DNA from 3 places in the Paenibacillus sp. FSL H7-0350 genome. Region 2 is predicted to be linked to each of the others. Evidence: riboswitches for the same ligand, from Rfam matches in the RefSeq annotation. Region 2 holds a riboswitch; each other region holds the start of a gene.

Region 1 (5,801 bases), 3.4 Mb from region 2:
AAATGATCGAGTCCGCTGTTCGTGTTCTTGTTCACGCTATGGCCTCCTGATAGTAGGTTAGAAACGGTGTGCAATAAGGCTTGCTTACGTAAGATCCAGCGTGCGGTGAGCCGTAGGTGGCATTTCATCGCGGTCAGTCAGCAATTCAATGACAGCTGGCTTGTTAAGCGCTACAGCTTCGCGGATGGCAGCGGCGAACTCCTCCTGCGTCTCACAGCGGAAGCCGGCTGCACCCAGAGATTCAGCGAATTTCACGGCATTCATTGGAACCTCGAAGATCGTACCGTCAATCCGGCCGGTGGTCTTCTCCATCCCCTTAAGCGCCATATCCAGCTGCATATTATTCACCACGATGAAAATCACCGGAATGTCCTTGCAAACAGCTGTGTTTATTTCAGTTCCGAGCATCATAAAACAGCCGTCCCCGGTAATGCAGAAGACCGTCTCACCGGGAGAGGCCGTCTTGGCGCCGATCGCCATGCCAATTGAATTGCCCATGCAGGCAAAGTAGGCATCGAATATGAAGCTGCCGGGCCTGCGCACATTGAACCATTTCACAGCATTGAATCCATGGCTGCCGTCATCTACAAACACGCTGCTGTTGTAAGGAATCAATTCGCTCATCGTGCTCATTACCGAAGCCAGAGAGAGCCCCGCCAGTACGGGAAGCTCATCATTGTAATCATTCGAGACTGTGATTTCATGCTTGGTAACCGCTGAGAAGTCCAGCTTCTGGAGATACAGAGCCAGGTTGTCCCTTAAGTCTCCGCCGACAGCAATAGTAGATGAGGTGAGTATTTTACCGACAAAGGTCGGGTCTACATCGAACTGGATCAGCTGCCGCGGATGATTCTCCGGCTTCAGGTTGCAGATGGTCATATCGCTGAGGCGGGACCCCAGAACGATGAAGAGGTCGCTGTTGTTCATCAGTTCATCTCCATGCGAGGAGCCGCCGACGCCTATTGGACCATGGTAGAGCGGATGATCGTAAGCTATAGCGCCTTTGCCGCCTGGAGAGGTGACCACAGGTATGTTAAAGGTCTCGGCCAGCTGGACCAGTTCCTGATGTGCTCCTGAGCGGTTGACGCCCTTACCGGCAATGATCAGGGGTCTAGCGGATTCATTGATCGCCGAGCTGACCCGTTCATAGTTCTGATAGCTGACCAGCCCTTCACGTTCCGGCAGAACAATCCGGCATTCCGCAAGCCGCTCTGTCTGCACATCAAACGGAATGCAGAGATGAACCGGACCTTTTTGGTCACCGAGGGCGATGGATAGGGCATGATTGAAAATGGTGCTGAAATGATCCCCGCGTTCAACGAGCTTGCTGAAGAGGGTGGCCGGCCGGAACATATCCGCCAAATCAGCCAGATAGGAAGTGGAATCCTGACATTGGGGAATGCCCAGCTCCTTGATGGACTGGTGGCCGGTGATGAAGAGGACGGGAAGATTATTGGCCTTGGCATGCGCTGCTGCGGTGAGCAGATTCGTTCCGCCCGGACCGGAAGTGCCGAAGGCTACTCCGAGGCTGCCGGTCTTCAGAGCATAACCGCCGGCAGCGAAGCCGGAGCTAGACTCGTGCCGGCCGGGGATGAACTCAATACCATAGTCAACCAGTTTCAAAGCGATGGGGCAAATAGATTTGCCTATGATTCCAAAAGAATGTGTGACTCCCAAATTGCGTAATGCTTCCGCCATATAATCTGCAACTGTCTTCAGAACATCCACCCCGCAAGTTGTTATTTGTATTAGTCAGCAATAGAAAACCTGTACTCAACATAGGAGCACAGGTCTGTTGCACGAATCACCATAATCAAACGCATAACCTAAGGCGTTTACAGTTTTTCAGCAACCTGGCTGTCATGATCCCACTTCATAAATGAGACTGTAGATCCATGGCTTTGCGTCATTCCCTTTCGGTGAATTTTGCCGGTATGCGATTATAAATGAATCTGTGAAGAATTTTCCTTTACAATATATTCCTCACTCCTCTTTTGTCAATAACCCCGATGAGAAGAAACTCGGAATTTGACGAATATTCAGGAGTGAAAATGGATGAATATTTGGATTTTCAAACTTTTGAAAATGGTTCCCTTTGGAAGGCTAAAGTCTTAAAATGCAAATGGATATTTAGGGCTATTATTATGAGGAGTAAGCATAAAGCCTCATTACATTCCTGATCTACTGTAAAATGTTAAGAATTCACTAGATATACAGCAATGTAAAATCCACTTATAGGACTTAAGTAGTGTATGTGTGCGGTGATGCCTTATAGACAAGCTATGCCTATAGAACGACTATAGTAAAGAAGTGCAAAGCGGATTTTTTACCCTTATGCACAATTTCAACAATTTGTGAATATTACATAACAATCTTAGTTTTGCACAGAAAAAGAGACACCATCTGCAGGAAATCCCGCAGATGTGTCTCTTTTGGCTAAGGTTAGAATTTGAAAATATGAATTGTTTTTTGCAGGTTAAAGACAGCGGAAGTCATCTTCTCTGTCTCCTCAGCTACGGATTGCAGAGCGTGAATCTGTTCGTTCATCGCTGCGGATACCTCTTCGGTCCCTGCGGCGGTCTCCTGGGTGATGGCTGAGATATTCTCGATCGCCCCGGAGATCTTAAGCGCGCTCTCCAGCATAAGGTCACTCTCTGCGGAGAAGGAGGCGATCTGCTCGGTTATGTATTGGACACTATGTACGATCTGAGCAAAAATATTGGCCGTCTCTGTAATCATCTTATTCTGTACCTGGACTACCTCTTCGTTGATGGCGATATTATCAATGGCCTGCTTGATATCTGATTCAATGCTGCGTACCAGCCCGAATACCTCTTTGGTTGAAGCGGTGGATTCCTCAGCCAGCTTGCGGACCTCCTGGGCAACGACAGCGAAGCCACGGCCATGCTCGCCTGCACGCGCTGCTTCAATAGAGGCATTGAGCGACAGCAGATTGGTCTGTTCGGCAATTTCGGTAATCGTCTTGGTAATCATCGTAATGCCGCGCGCGTTCTGTGACAGGGCTTCAATGGTATCCGCCACCTTCTGGGTCGCCTGGATGTTCTTGCGCATGCCTTCGGCCTGGGTATCCACCGATTGCCGTCCCTGTTCAACCAATTCCAGCGTATGTACAGATCGTCTATTCATTTCCTTGGTGGAATTCGTATAATTGGAGACTTTGATTTCGATATCCTTGATCGATTCGGTCATATCAGCAATATCCACTGAGATTTCGTTAGCGCCGAGAGCCAGTTCATTGGAGGAGGAGGCCACCTGCGCCATGACAAATTTCAGATTCTGATTCTTGTCTTCAATCCCGCGGCTGGCGTCCATAACCTGCCGGGTAATCTGTGAGGCATCGGTGAGGATTTTTTTGAGCTTGTCAATCATGGTGTTGAAGGACCGGCTAATGTCACCCATAGAGCCGCTCTCGTCGGCACGGCTGGTGAAGTCTCCTTTGGCAATGGTGTGCGTCACATTGGAGATATCCTCAAATGAAGATGTAAGCGTTCTCTCAATGAAGCGCGCAAGCGGGTAAGTCAGCGCTGCCAGAACGGCGACAAGAATAATGCCGATGAGCAGCCTGTCCATAAGGATTAGTGTGATTAAAACAGGGACAGCGAATAAAGCGGCAACCAGGTAACATCCGGTGACGATTTTTTGTTTCAACGGCAGCTTGTTCATCCAGTCCATAATGTAGAGTCCCCCTATAAATAATAATGTGTATTGTAATATTATAGGGGATACTAGTGCATTTGGTCTATTATTAAAAATCGTATAATGCTGCCGCTTCACGCAGAGCTGAAGCAACAGTATCTACAAGCTCAGGCGGTGCGGTCACCTTGATGCCCTGACCCAGGGAGAGGATGATCCGGCGTGCAGACTCCGGCGTGTTGAATTCGGCCTCGGCCCTGATCCAGCCAGGGGCCTCAGAAGGCTCCTGGTGCAACAGGGCGACGTATCGTTCCCTCTGGAGCTCCTTCATCGTGTGATTCCTGACAAGCAGGCTGGCGGGGTACCGGGGCAAGGCAGACTTGAACGCTGCGGTGGAGGTCTCCCAGTACTCAGACAGGACGAAATCCTCCGGCTGCTCAAAAGACTCAGCTGTGACTTTGGCCTCAGTAATTCTGGAGACCCTGTAGGTCCGCATCTCGCCGTCATGCCCCGCGACCAAGTACCAGACGCCGCGCTTGACTACCAGCCCCAGCGGTGCAACCAGCCGCTCGGTAGTATCCTCCCCGCGCAGATAGGTGATGCTCACCTTGCGGTTCTCCCATAAGGCTCCCTGTAAAGCGGCTAGGCAGGGATAGGTCTCCCCGGAGGGATGCCATCCGGCTCCATCGATGTGAATCCGCTGGCTGAGGAAGCTGAAAGCAGAGACGGGCTGCCTGGTAGCGGCAGCCTGCAGCTTACGGGCGGCCGAGGAGAACTCCTCCTGAATGCCCAGAGCGTGCAGAATCGCCGGATCAGCGGGCACCAGCAGCGCGGCAATCTCCTTGGTGTTCATTCCGCTGAGGGAATTCCGGAGAAGCTGAGTGCCTCCATATCCCGGAAGATTGTACGTTCGGATACCTCCAGCGTTTGCGCCAGCTCCTTGGAGCTGATTTTGCCGCGGCTCTGTAAAAGTTGAACGATAGTGATCAGACGGTCTGCTCTCATTCGGATGCCTCCCTAACTTTATTATTAAATTATATATGTCAGTGGTTGTCATGTATAAGGTATATATTAGACAAGAGTACGGATTAGCGCAAATGATCTTCTAATCCGGGCATGATAGATGTAAGGGAGCGGATCAAATGACAAATCTGCAAGGGAAAGTGGCATTGGTAACAGGAGGGAGCAGGGGAGCGGGCAGAGGCATTGCGCTGGAGCTGGCGAAGGCAGGCGCCTATGTATACATTACGGGCAGGAATGCTGGTACACCGCAGGAGCAACATGCAAGGACGCTTGAAGGTGTGCTGGCTGAGATTCGCCGGTCAGGCGGGGAAGGAGCTGTAATCCGCTGTGATCATACCAGTGACAGTGAGACAGAAGCTGTAATCCGGCAGATTAGCGCAGAGCAGGGCAGACTGGATATTCTGGTCAATAACGTCTGGGGAGGCAATAGTCTCTTTATCGGGAATGAACCGTTCTGGGAGCAGCCGGTGGAGCATTGGGATCATATGTTCACTGCCGGGGTCCGGGCGCAGCTCAAGACTAATTATTATGCCATACCACTGATGCGCAGCGAAGGAGCTGGGGCGGGTAAATTAATCGTCCATACGACCTTCTGGGATGAGTATAAATACACCGGAAACTTCTATTATGATTTGTCCAAAAATGCGCTGGTGCGCATGGCCTACGGATTATCCCTTGAACTGGCTGTGGATGGCATCGCGGTGATCCCCGTCTCTCCCGGCTGGATGCGGACCGAGCTGGTCCTGGACAGCTTCGGCACAGATGAGGAGCACTGGCAGGAGGAGGAGGGGCTAAGGACGACCGAGTCAACAGCCTATGTCGGACGCGCAGTTGCAGCGCTTGCTGCTGATCCAGAAGTGATATCCATGACTGGTACTCCCCAGAAGGTAGGGGACCTGGCACGGAAATACGGCTTTACGGACACCGACGGCAGGCAGGTGCCGGCCTACCGGATTTCATAGAAATATAAGAATTTATAGGTTGCACACGATATATTATCCTTCTATTTCTCGCTGAAACGGTACCGTCCTTTCAAAGGACGGCAATGCCGTTTCCACTTGTTAAATGCAAAAACACTCTTTGGAAGTGCGCAGCCTGGGGCCTGCACTCCCGAAGAGTGTTTT
Region 2 (5,801 bases):
CCGCCGCCATCCTGTTTGTAATGTTCTATCCGGTATTATCCGGCATGCAGGTGAACAGCAGTTATATCATTCAAGTACTTCGCTGGTTCCCTTCCTGGGTATTCTAGGAGGGGAGCTGTAAGAGCCGTATAGTTGTTCAAAGCTGATGTTGATGAGGTGCATCAAGGAAGCTGTGGCTTACAATAAATTTAGGAGGAACCCTTGTGAAGGCCAGATATAGTGTAATTGTCCCCATGTATAATGAGGAGGAAGTCATTCAGGTAACCTACGAGCGGCTCAAAAAAGTAATGGATGAGTGCGGGGATACCTATGAGCTCGTGTTCGTCAATGACGGCAGCCGGGACCGTACGGCTGAGATTATACGCGGAATCAGTAATGCGGATGAGCATGTCAAGCTGATTGACTTCTCCCGTAACTTCGGCCACCAGGTGGCGATTACAGCGGGCATGGATTATGCTGAAGGTCAGGCTGTTGTGGTGATTGACGCAGATCTCCAGGACCCGCCGGAGGTCATCCTGCAGATGATCGCCAAGTGGAAGGAAGGCTATGAGGTAGTCTATGCCAAGCGGCTGAAGCGCCACGGAGAGACCTTCTTCAAGAAGGTGACAGCCAAAATCTTTTACCGTCTGCTCAGCAGCATGACCAGTGTGGAGATTCCCACAGATACCGGGGACTTCCGGCTGATCGACCGTAAGGTCTGCGATGTGCTGCGCGGCCTGAAGGAGAAGAACCGTTATGTGCGGGGGCTGGTGAGCTGGGTTGGCTTCCGGCAGACCATGGTGGAATATGTGCGGGAGGAACGCTTCGCCGGGGAGACAAAATATCCGCTCAAAAAAATGATCCGCTTTGCGCTCGACGGAATCACCTCCTTCTCGCATAAGCCGCTCAAAATCGCCTCCTATGTCGGCTTCTTCCTGTCCTTCTCCAGCTTCATTTACCTGTTCCTGGTTTTATTCCAGAAGGTTTTCACCTCCTGGACCGTGCCGGGCTGGGCATCCATTGTGGGAGTTAACCTGCTGTTTAACGGCATTGTGCTGATGCTGCTGGGCGTCATTGGGGAATACATCGGACGGATCTATGACGAATCGAAGGATAGACCACTCTATATCGTAAGCGAGACCAGAGGCTACCCGGAGACAGAGGCTGAAGACACCCGGAAGGAAAGCGATTATGCAAGATAAGGCTTGGCGCGCAGGCATGATCCAGTTTCTGAAATTTAATGCGGTGGGCCTGCTTAATACATTCATAGATTTTGCGGTATTTACCCTGCTGCATTCCCTGGGGATGCTTAACACCCCCGCACAGATTATTTCCTACAGCGCCGGGACGGCCAACAGCTTTTTCTGGAATAAGAAGGTGACCTTTAAGGGAAGGGACAGAGGCGGGAATGGCGGCTTTGACCGGATGCAGCTGGTGAGATTTATTGTGCTGAATCTGCTGGTACTGGGCATTTCGGTGCTGCTGATTCATCTTCTGACTGACCGGCTGGGGATACAGGTGCTACTGGCCAAGGTGCTGGTTACCTTCATAACAGTGATCATTAATTTCTTTGGAAGCCGGAAATGGGTATTCTAAAGAGACAGTATATATTCCCCGTATCCTGCGGGGCTGCAGTTATTCTATATTGCGGAGGCGATTGTCATGCGGAAGTTATCCTATTTGATTATACTTGCCGGGGTCCTGATTATGCTCTACCCCAAAGGAAGCGAATGGTACGAGGACCGTCAACAGCAGAAGCTGCTGGAAGAGGCCGAACAGGCTTATAGTGAAATCGTTCCTTCGGCTACGGCTCCTGCCAGCCAGGATCTGAGCAAGCCTTATGCGGAAGTCACCCAGCTGCTCGCGGAAGAGTCTGGTGCGGAAGAGCCGGTGCCCACTGCAGCGCCCGAGATTGAAGTTGGAGGGAAGATCACTGCCATTATTGAAATCGACAAAATCGATCTGAAGCTGCCTGTTCTGGAGGGCGCCACCAAGACCAATATGAAGCATGCTGCGGCGCATATGAAGGAGACAGCTCCGATTGGCGCGGTAGGCAATGCAGCAATTGCGGCACACCGCTCAAGAACGGCAGGGCGGCTGTTCAACAGACTGGATGAGGTCGGTAATGGGGACACCATTACTGTTATTACAAGCGGCCAGGAATACAAGTATGTTGTATATGATGTATCTATTGTAGAGCCTACCGATATTTCGGTACTGAAGGGAAATGATAATGATAAGATTCTGACCCTCATTACCTGTGATCCGCTTGTCAACCCGACCCACAGACTCATCATTCATGCGAAGCTCACCTGAATCTATCAGAACAAGGCGATAAAGGTCGAAAAAACATAAAATTTTAGTATATTTGTGGTGGAATCTAGCAATTTGGGTCTTGCTAATAGAGATGTGTATGGTAAAATAGAACTATCAAAAGCTAATGCACGATAACGGCAAACCTATCGAAAGGTAGGGACGCAAAGCTAGAGGGCCTTCCCGTCATGGATGGCAGCCAGCTACCGAATGAAGAGGCTTTTTTTGTTTGTTTTAATTCAGAATCTGTCATTATGTGGTAGTAGATTAGACAGATAAAGCTTATACGATAACGGCAAACCTATCGAAAGGTAGGGACGCAAAGCTAAAGGGCCTTCCCGTCATGGATGGCAGCCAGCTACCGAAAGGGGTTTTATCCATGAAAAAGTTTTATTTAATGCTAATTACACTTTTTGTAATCGTCACTTCCGTGCAGACAGGCACTGCTCAAGCTGCTAATGCAGATTCAAGCTGGTTAAATGTTGGACAACTTGATCAAGGGGTTATCGGGGTTTCGTACGATGTTCCTAAGGACAAGAAGATGAAGCTCATGATTACCAAGGACAATAACAGCTATACTTACAACTTATACACCTCCAAGCCGAACGAGACGTTCCCGCTGCAACAAGGAAACGGCTCTTACAAGGTATCCGTTCTTGAGAATACTACGGGCAACAAATACAAAGTACTATCTTCCGAGACTGTCTCTCTTTCAATGAGCAATGTGAATGCCGTATATTTGAGCTCTGTGCAGAATGTTAAGTGGAGTTCTTCCGATAAATCCGTTCAAAAGGCAGCCCAGCTTACAAAGGGTCTGACCACAGATGCAGACAAAGTTAAGGCTATCTACAATTACATCGTAGCTAACGTGAAATATGACTACTCTCTGGCTAACAGCGTAAGCACAGATTATATTCCGAACAACGATAACACGCTGGCTACCAACAAAGGGATCTGCTACGATTACGCATCCTTGTTCGCTACTATGCTCCGCAGTGAAGGTATTCCAACCAAATTGGTTATGGGAAATACAAGCTATGTAACTTCATACCATGCCTGGAACGAAGTGTTCCTGAACGGCAAATGGGTAACGATTGATACTACAGTCGATGCAGGTCTGGGCAAGAACACAGTATCAACAGAACTGGTCAAAGCAGCAAGCAAATACACTGCAGCGAAATTCTACTAAGAATAGCTGTGAACTATAGCATTACCTGAGAATAACCCGCTTAATCATTAAGCGGGTTATTTTTATTTATATAAAGGTTGCTTTTTAATAGAAGGATAGGTTATTATAAGTAAGCGTTGTTGGAGCGGCAAAGGAAATGAGAGATTACTTAAATAAGTAATTTCAAAAATAAAGCTTGCATTGCTCGGATGAACGTGATATATTATAAGAGTTGCTGGTGACGCGGTAAGCGGCGCTGACAACGAGCTTGATCTTTGAAAACTGAACAACGAGTGAGTATCTGGAGATCGCTTCGGTGAGATCCAAATTAGAGAATGTAAATTCTCGTCAGATGTTTCAAAATGAGCAATCGCTCTTTCTAAATACCAATTTGGAGAGTTTGATCCTGGCTCAGGACGAACGCTGGCGGCGTGCCTAATACATGCAAGTCGAGCGGAGTCTGAAAGGAAGCTTGCTTCCTTTCAGACTTAGCGGCGGACGGGTGAGTAACACGTAGGCAACCTGCCCTCAAGCCTGGGATAACTACCGGAAACGGTAGCTAATACCGGATAATTTCTTTTTTCTCCTGAGGAGAGAATGAAAGGCGGAGCAATCTGCTGCTTGGGGATGGGCCTGCGGCGCATTAGCTAGTTGGTGGGGTAATGGCCCACCAAGGCGACGATGCGTAGCCGACCTGAGAGGGTGAACGGCCACACTGGGACTGAGACACGGCCCAGACTCCTACGGGAGGCAGCAGTAGGGAATCTTCCGCAATGGGCGCAAGCCTGACGGAGCAACGCCGCGTGAGTGATGAAGGTTTTCGGATCGTAAAGCTCTGTTGCCAGGGAAGAACGTCCGGTAGAGTAACTGCTGCCGGAGTGACGGTACCTGAGAAGAAAGCCCCGGCTAACTACGTGCCAGCAGCCGCGGTAATACGTAGGGGGCAAGCGTTGTCCGGAATTATTGGGCGTAAAGCGCGCGCAGGCGGTTATTTAAGTCTGGTGTTTAAACCTTGGGCTCAACCTGAGGTCGCACTGGAAACTGGGTGACTTGAGTACAGAAGAGGAAAGTGGAATTCCACGTGTAGCGGTGAAATGCGTAGATATGTGGAGGAACACCAGTGGCGAAGGCGACTTTCTGGGCTGTAACTGACGCTGAGGCGCGAAAGCGTGGGGAGCAAACAGGATTAGATACCCTGGTAGTCCACGCCGTAAACGATGAGTGCTAGGTGTTAGGGGTTTCGATACCCTTGGTGCCGAAGTTAACACAGTAAGCACTCCGCCTGGGGAGTACGGTCGCAAGACTGAAACTCAAAGGAATTGACGGGGACCCGCACAAGCAGTGGAGTATGTGGTTTAATTCGAAGCAACGCGAAGAACCTTACCAGGTCTTGACATCCAACTAACGAAGCAGAGATGCATCAGGTGCCCTTCGGGGAAAGTTGAGACAGGTGGTGCATGGTTGTCGTCAGCTCGTGTCGTGAGATGTTGGGTTAAGTCCCGCAACGAGCGCAACCCTTGACTTTAGTTGCCAGCAGGTTAAGCTGGGCACTCTAGAGTGACTGCCGGTGACAAACCGGAGGAAGGTGGGGATGACGTCAAATCATCATGCCCCTTATGACCTGGGCTACACACGTACTACAATGGCCGGTACAACGGGAAGCGAAGCCGCGAGGTGGAGCCAATCCCAGCAAAGCCGGTCTCAGTTCGGATTGCAGGCTGCAACTCGCCTGCATGAAGTCGGAATTGCTAGTAATCGCGGATCAGCATGCCGCGGTGAATACGTTCCCGGGTCTTGTACACACCGCCCGTCACACCACGAGAGTTTACAACACCCGAAGTCGGTGGGGTAACCCGCAAGGGAGCCAGCCGCCGAAGGTGGGGTAGATGATTGGGGTGAAGTCGTAACAAGGTAGCCGTATCGGAAGGTGCGGCTGGATCACCTCCTTTCTATGGAGAATCGTCTTCTGCAATGAAGACATTCAAATCGGAAGCTTTGCTTCCACCAATCAGGTTTAGGCCTGTTACTCACTCGTTGGTCAGTTTTGAGAGTTTAAGCTCTCATCTTTACCTTGATCCTTGAAAACTGGATACCGAAACGAATTTGCGTTTTAGAACATCTTTTAGCTGAAACTTGTGTAAGCAAGTTGAAATAGTTATTAGTTGCTACAAAGTGAAGGTTTTTGATTGTGCAAACAAGCAAAACACCGGAACGTTGGTTAAGCTACTAAGAGCACACGGAGGATGCCTAGGCGCCAGGAGCCGACGAAGGACGTGGCGAACAACGAAACTGCCTCGGGGAGCTGTAAGCAAGCTTTGATCCGGGGGTGTCCGAATGGGGA
Region 3 (5,801 bases), 430 kb from region 2:
TACTTAAACTAACCAGCTTCTGCCGCCGCAAATTTGTGCGGCAAGCCCTTGGAACAAGAGTCTTGAATCCCGGTCTTGAATTCCATTGTCTTGGAATTCTTGCTTTCTCTAGCCGCTAGGTCAGCGGCGACGCCTTGGAACAAGCGGCAGCCCGGCCCCCCTTGCCGCTACAACAAGCGGCAATACCCGGATCTTTAGCCGGGAGCTTCGCCTGCGGGCGAAGCGGATATAAAAAGTAAAGCCGGTTATGAAATGGAGTGGAGAGGAATTTTGGAGCTGTAGGAGCGTTAGCGTCCGCCTTTGTCTCCGGATGTTATCTGCTGCAAGCAATATAATCAACAACATCTGGAGACAACAGCGGCCGTAAGCCCAAAATTCCTTGCAGCGACCCTCATAACAGGCGGGATTTTAACACACAGCCGCAATAAGAAATACCCAATAACAATACGATATGGAGGGTTCACTATGAAACTAGTACTTCTATCAGGCGGCTCCGGCAAGCGGCTCTGGCCGTTGTCCAATGATTCACGCTCCAAGCAATTTCTGAAGGTACTGGCAAGTCCGGCAGGTGAACCGGAATCAATGGTACAACGGGTATGGAGACAGCTGGAGGAGAACGGCATGGCCGGGTCCTCTTATCTGGCGACCGGACGCAGCCAGGTGGAGATGATCCAGAGCCAGCTCGGCAGCGAGGTGCCGATCATCGTGGAGCCGGAGCGGCGGGATACGTTCCCGGCCATTGCGCTGACGGCGGCCTACCTCTATTCCATCGCAGGGGTTTCCCCAAGCGAGACCGTGGCGATTCTGCCGGTGGACCCATACGTGGAATCCTCCTTTTTCGAAACGGTACTGCAACTGGAGAACACCATGCTGGTGAGCGGGGCGAACCTGGCGCTGATGGGCGTAGTTCCCGAGCATGCTTCGGAGAAATACGGCTACATTATTCCAACGGGTGCAGATGCGGGAGCGAATGGTTATCTGCAGGTCAGCCACTTCCAGGAGAAGCCGGACCGTGTGCAGGCCGAGGAGCTGATTAGCCAGGGGGCTCTCTGGAACTGCGGGGTGTTCGCTTTCCGTCTGGGTTACCTGCTGGATATCCTGCAGCGCAAAGGGCTGCCGCTTAATTATGAGGAACTGCAGAAGCAGTATAAGCTGCTGTCTTCCATCAGCTTCGATTACGAAGTGGTAGAGAAAGAAGAGAACATCGTCGTACAGCCGTATGCCGGATTCTGGAAGGACCTGGGTACCTGGAACACCTTGACCGAGGAAATGACCAGCAACCATGTCGGCAAAGGCTTTGTGACCGCTGACTCCGAGGGGACCTGCCTCATTAACGAGCTGGATATTCCGATTACCGTGATCGGGGCGAAGGATCTGATTATCGCTGCCAGCCCGGACGGCATTCTGGTGACGCACAAGACTGAGAGTCCGCGGATCAAGGAAGTGCTGAAGTCTTTTGAACAAAGACCGATGTACGAGGAGCGCCGCTGGGGCCACTACAAGGTGATAGATTATGTAAAGTATGACGAAGGCAACGAGGTGCTGACCAAGCGGATTTTCATCAATGAGGGCAAAAATATCAGCTATCAGCTGCATCACAAACGCAGTGAAATCTGGACCTTCGTCAGCGGGGAAGCCAGCATTGTCATCAATGAGAAGATGCATACGGTGAAGGCGGGAGATGTGGTGCGGATACCGGAAGGGACCAAGCATGCCATTCTTGCTCTTACCGATGTGGAGTTCATTGAGGTGCAGACGGGGTCGGAGCTGGTAGAGGAAGATAACATCCGTATTACTCTGGACTGGGAGGATATAGCGCTACATCAGTTTATTTCGTAGGTCTAACTTATCTATTTAACCATTTGTTACAGAATCAAAACAGGTACTCGGAACTATTTATTCGGAGAAATTCGCGTTTGCTCTACAAAAAAATTGCATAAAGACGATAATTTACGGTAAGAGGGATTGATCCTTCCAAAACGACAAAGGCAAACCTGATCGAAAGACAGGGACGCAAAGCTATAGGGCCTTCGCAAGAGTGGCAGCCTGGCTACCGAAAGGAAGAGAATATTGTGAAAACTTACCGTAAGTCTCGTTTGCTCTGCGCTGTGCTGTCGCTGGCCGTGGTATTGTCTGCTGTACCTGTGGGACTGGGAATCGCCCCTTCCACCGTCAAGGCTGCCTCCTCTGAAGGAGCGCCGGTGAACCCTAACGCCTCAGCGGAGGCGGTCAAGCTGCTGAACAATCTGTATGATATCTCGGGAAATGGAATCATTACAGGCCAGCATGACTATTTCGAGAGTCCGGATGAGCTGAGCAACAAGCTGAAGGGAACAAGCGGACAATACGCAGCACTGCATGGTTATGAGCTGGGAGCAATCGGTGGGCAGAGTGAGAGCGGAGTAGCTGCACAACGCAAAAATATCGTCTGGAGTGCGACGAACTGGTCCAGAGCGGGCGGCATTGTCGCCATGACCTTCCACCAGAATCTGCCGGGCACCAAGTACGAATGGTCCAATGTGCAGAAGCCGATCACCCAGGCGCAATTTAACAAATACGTAACCCCCGGAACGCCAGAGTATAATGCACTGATCACCGATCTGGATAAAGTAGCGGTCTCTCTGAAAAGCCTGCGGGATGCTAAGGTTCCGATCCTCTGGAGACCTTACCACGAAATGAACGGCGGCTGGTTCTGGTGGGGGAAGAAAGATAATTTTACAGCCCTGTGGAATATTATGTATGACCGGTTCGTGAACGTTCATCAGTTAAATAATCTGCTCTGGGTATGGAACCCGAATGCGCCTAATGCAAGCTCCGATCCCTATCCACGGACTTATCCGGGCGCGGACAGAGTGGATGTGCTGGCAGCAGATATATATAATAACGACTACTCCAATAAATATCATGATGATCTGACCAGCCTGGCTGGCGGCAAACCGATCGGCATCGGCGAGAACGGTGAAATGCCAAATATATCGAAGCTAAAGCTGAACCAGCAGAATTACGTGTTCATGATGAACTGGGGCAAGATGCTCTATGAGAATAACAGCACGGCGACAATCAAGAATTTCATGAATGACAGTTACACACTAACCCGTGACCAATATAAGGCCTGGTCTGCTCCGGCGGCGGCTCCTAAGCCAATCGCAACGCCAACGGCAACGCCGACGCCTACAGTATCACTGACACCAACAGCAACACCGACACAAACCGCAACACCGACGGCAACGCCGACGGCAACACCAACCGTTGCGCCGACTCAGAAGCCGGTCCCAACCTTCGGCGACCCGGAGAGTAAGCCTGGCCAGAATGGCCTGCTTGGAGAATACTTCAAGAACATGACGCTCTCGGGGACACCGGTTATGGTGCGTAACGATGATGTCATCAGCTTCAATTGGCGTCAGGGGACTCCTAATGCCGCACTGGGCGTAGATTACTTCTCAATTCGCTGGACCGGACAGATTAAGCCGGCTTACAGTGAGACTTATCAGTTCTATACTACATCGGATGACGGTATCCGCTTGTGGGTGAACGGCACAGCGGTCATTGACAGCTGGGTCAAACAGAGCGGAACTGCCCGCACAGGAAGCATAGCCTTAACTGCCGGGCAATTGTACGATATCAAAGTAGAGTACTATGAGAATGCTGGCGATGCCAATGTCCATCTGATGTGGCAGAGCCCTAGCCAGGTGAAGGGAACCGTACCTGCAAGTGCGCTTTTCTCCAGAGCAGGCAACATATCCATACCTGTTCCGGCTGCAACAGCAGTACCGACAACGGTACCAGCAGCAACAGCAACGCCGGCACCAGTAACAACACCAACACCAGCAGCGACACCAACACTGACGCCAGTACCGGCACCAACGCCGACAGCAGCACCGACACCAACGCCAACACCGGCACCAACACCGACAGCGGCTCCTGTTCCCGTTCCTTCTCCTACAGCAACACCGGTGGATCTGCCGGTAGAAGTCCCTGCTGCCAATGGACTGTATGCGGAATACTTCAATAACATGACGCTATCGGGCGAACCCGCTGCAGTGCGCACCGATGCGGTGCTTGATTTCAACTGGCGCCAAGGCTCGCCGGATGCTGCTATCGGTATAGACTTCTTCTCTGTCCGCTGGAGCGGGAAGATTAAGCCGCTGTACACAGAGACGTATCAGATTTATACCAATTCCGATGACGGTATCCGCGTACGGGTTAACGGTGAGCTTGTGATTGACAGCTGGGTGAAGCAGAGCGGCACCGAACGCATGGGCAGCATCAGCCTGACCGCAGGCGAGCTGTATGATATTCAGGTAGAGTATTATGAGAATCAAGGGGATGCAAAAGCGCGGCTAATGTGGCAGAGTCCAAGCCAAGCCAAAGGTACCGTTCCGGCAAGCGCGCTGTTCCTCCCGTCCGCTTCCTAAGCTCATAAGGTCCGCAGCTGTGTTCATCATTGGCGCTGTTACTGGTTAAGACGTTACAATTATAAATCCTGTAAGCCACTCTTAATGGCCCTGCTTACCAGCAGGGCTACTAAGCTATAGAAGGCAGATAATCCGCGAGGCTTAACCTCCGGGGCCTGCCTGAGAGTGTGGCTGGAGAAAGGAGATTACATTGAACACTTACCGTAAGTACAGGCTATATACAACTATTTTTCCTCTAATCCTTATCCTTTCATTACTTCCATGGGGGGAAGGGCGCAGTCTGCCCGCAGCCGCTAAGGTTACGGCACCTGCCGCCTCCGCTCCCATGGGGCCCATTAAACCCATTAATCCATCGGCCTCCAAGGAGGCTTCCGCACTGTTAAGCTATCTTAGTGATCTTAGCGGCAAGGGGATGATATCCGGCCAGCATGATTACCTGGAGAGCCCCGATGAATTCAATAATAAGCTCCGCACAACAAGCGGCCGCTATGCCGTTCTGCATGGCTATGAGCTGGGAGCCATAGGCAACCAGTCTAAGGAGATCATTGCCAGACAGCGTCAGGCTGTCGTGGACAGCGCCATACGATGGCATGAGGGCGGCGGCATTGTCGCCATGACCTTCCATCAGAATCTGCCGGGAACCGCGCCGGTATGGACCAATGTGCAGAAGCCGCTTAGCCAGGATCAATTCAAGCAGTACGTCACTCCCGGAACGCCGCAGTACAAAGCATTAGTTGCTGAGCTGGATGAAGTGGCCAAGTATCTGGGCGAGCTGCGCGATGCCGGAGTTCCGGTGTTATGGCGGCCCTATCACGAAATGAACGGCGGCTGGTTCTGGTGGGGGCAGAAGGATGATTTTGCGAAGCTCTGGGACCTGGTCTATGACCGCATGGTGAATAAGCATAAGTTGAACAATCTGCTGTGGGTGTGGAATCCGAATGCCCCCAATAAGTCGTCTGAGCCGTATCACGCTTATTTTCCCGGCACCGCCAAGGTGGATATTCTGGCCGCCGATATTTATGACAATGATTTCAAACAGTCCTATTATGACAGCCTCCTGAAGCTTGCGGGCGGCAAACCGATCGGAATCGGGGAGAGCGGAGAGCTTCCAGACCCTGTCATCATGTCTCAAAAACAAAGCAAATGGGTATATACGATGACATGGGGCAAGATGCTGGTTGAGAATAACCCGACCGTGAAAATTCAAAGCTTTATGAATCATAAATACACGGTATCGCGGGAGGACTATAAGCTTGCGGTGGGTACCAAAACCCATGCGGCGGCTGTAAGCTCAAGGAATGGCCTGAGGGGCCAGTATTATGGCAATATGGACCTGTCCGGCACACCGCTGCTTACCCGTAACGACAGCACCCTTCAATTCAACTG

The links. Region 2 has a riboswitch for cyclic di-GMP ahead of NYE24_RS23680 (transglutaminase-like domain-containing protein). Riboswitches for the same ligand answer to the same signal wherever they lie in the genome.
Region 1: it holds a riboswitch for cyclic di-GMP, as region 2 does, so the genes downstream of both, NYE24_RS08540 (thiamine pyrophosphate-binding protein) here and NYE24_RS23680 (transglutaminase-like domain-containing protein) in region 2, are expected to answer to the same signal.
Region 3: it holds a riboswitch for cyclic di-GMP, as region 2 does, so the genes downstream of both, NYE24_RS25525 (PA14 domain-containing protein) here and NYE24_RS23680 (transglutaminase-like domain-containing protein) in region 2, are expected to answer to the same signal.

The regions. Positions count from the first base shown of each region.
Region 1 is NZ_CP151972.1:1,809,519-1,815,319, reverse strand. It holds gene NYE24_RS08545 (carboxymuconolactone decarboxylase family protein) at 1-35, opposite strand, end outside; gene NYE24_RS08540 (thiamine pyrophosphate-binding protein) at 85-1,728, opposite strand; cyclic di-GMP riboswitch class I at 1,845-1,941, opposite strand; gene NYE24_RS08535 (methyl-accepting chemotaxis protein) at 2,443-3,693, opposite strand; gene NYE24_RS08530 (WYL domain-containing protein) at 3,767-4,507, opposite strand; gene NYE24_RS08525 (HTH domain-containing protein) at 4,504-4,659, opposite strand; gene NYE24_RS08520 (SDR family NAD(P)-dependent oxidoreductase) at 4,797-5,639, shown strand.
Region 2 is NZ_CP151972.1:5,188,869-5,194,669, forward strand. It holds gene NYE24_RS23660 (glycosyltransferase family 39 protein) at 1-107, shown strand, start outside; gene NYE24_RS23665 (glycosyltransferase family 2 protein) at 204-1,181, shown strand; gene NYE24_RS23670 (GtrA family protein) at 1,171-1,575, shown strand; gene NYE24_RS23675 (class D sortase) at 1,642-2,295, shown strand; cyclic di-GMP riboswitch class I at 2,422-2,503, shown strand; cyclic di-GMP riboswitch class I at 2,577-2,658, shown strand; gene NYE24_RS23680 (transglutaminase-like domain-containing protein) at 2,672-3,481, shown strand; rRNA gene NYE24_RS23685 (16S ribosomal RNA) at 3,849-5,409, shown strand; rRNA gene NYE24_RS23690 (23S ribosomal RNA) at 5,677-5,801, shown strand, end outside.
Region 3 is NZ_CP151972.1:5,622,313-5,628,113, forward strand. It holds gene NYE24_RS25520 (sugar phosphate nucleotidyltransferase) at 466-1,839, shown strand; cyclic di-GMP riboswitch class I at 1,978-2,058, shown strand; gene NYE24_RS25525 (PA14 domain-containing protein) at 2,073-4,415, shown strand; gene NYE24_RS25530 (glycosyl hydrolase) at 4,606-5,801, shown strand, end outside.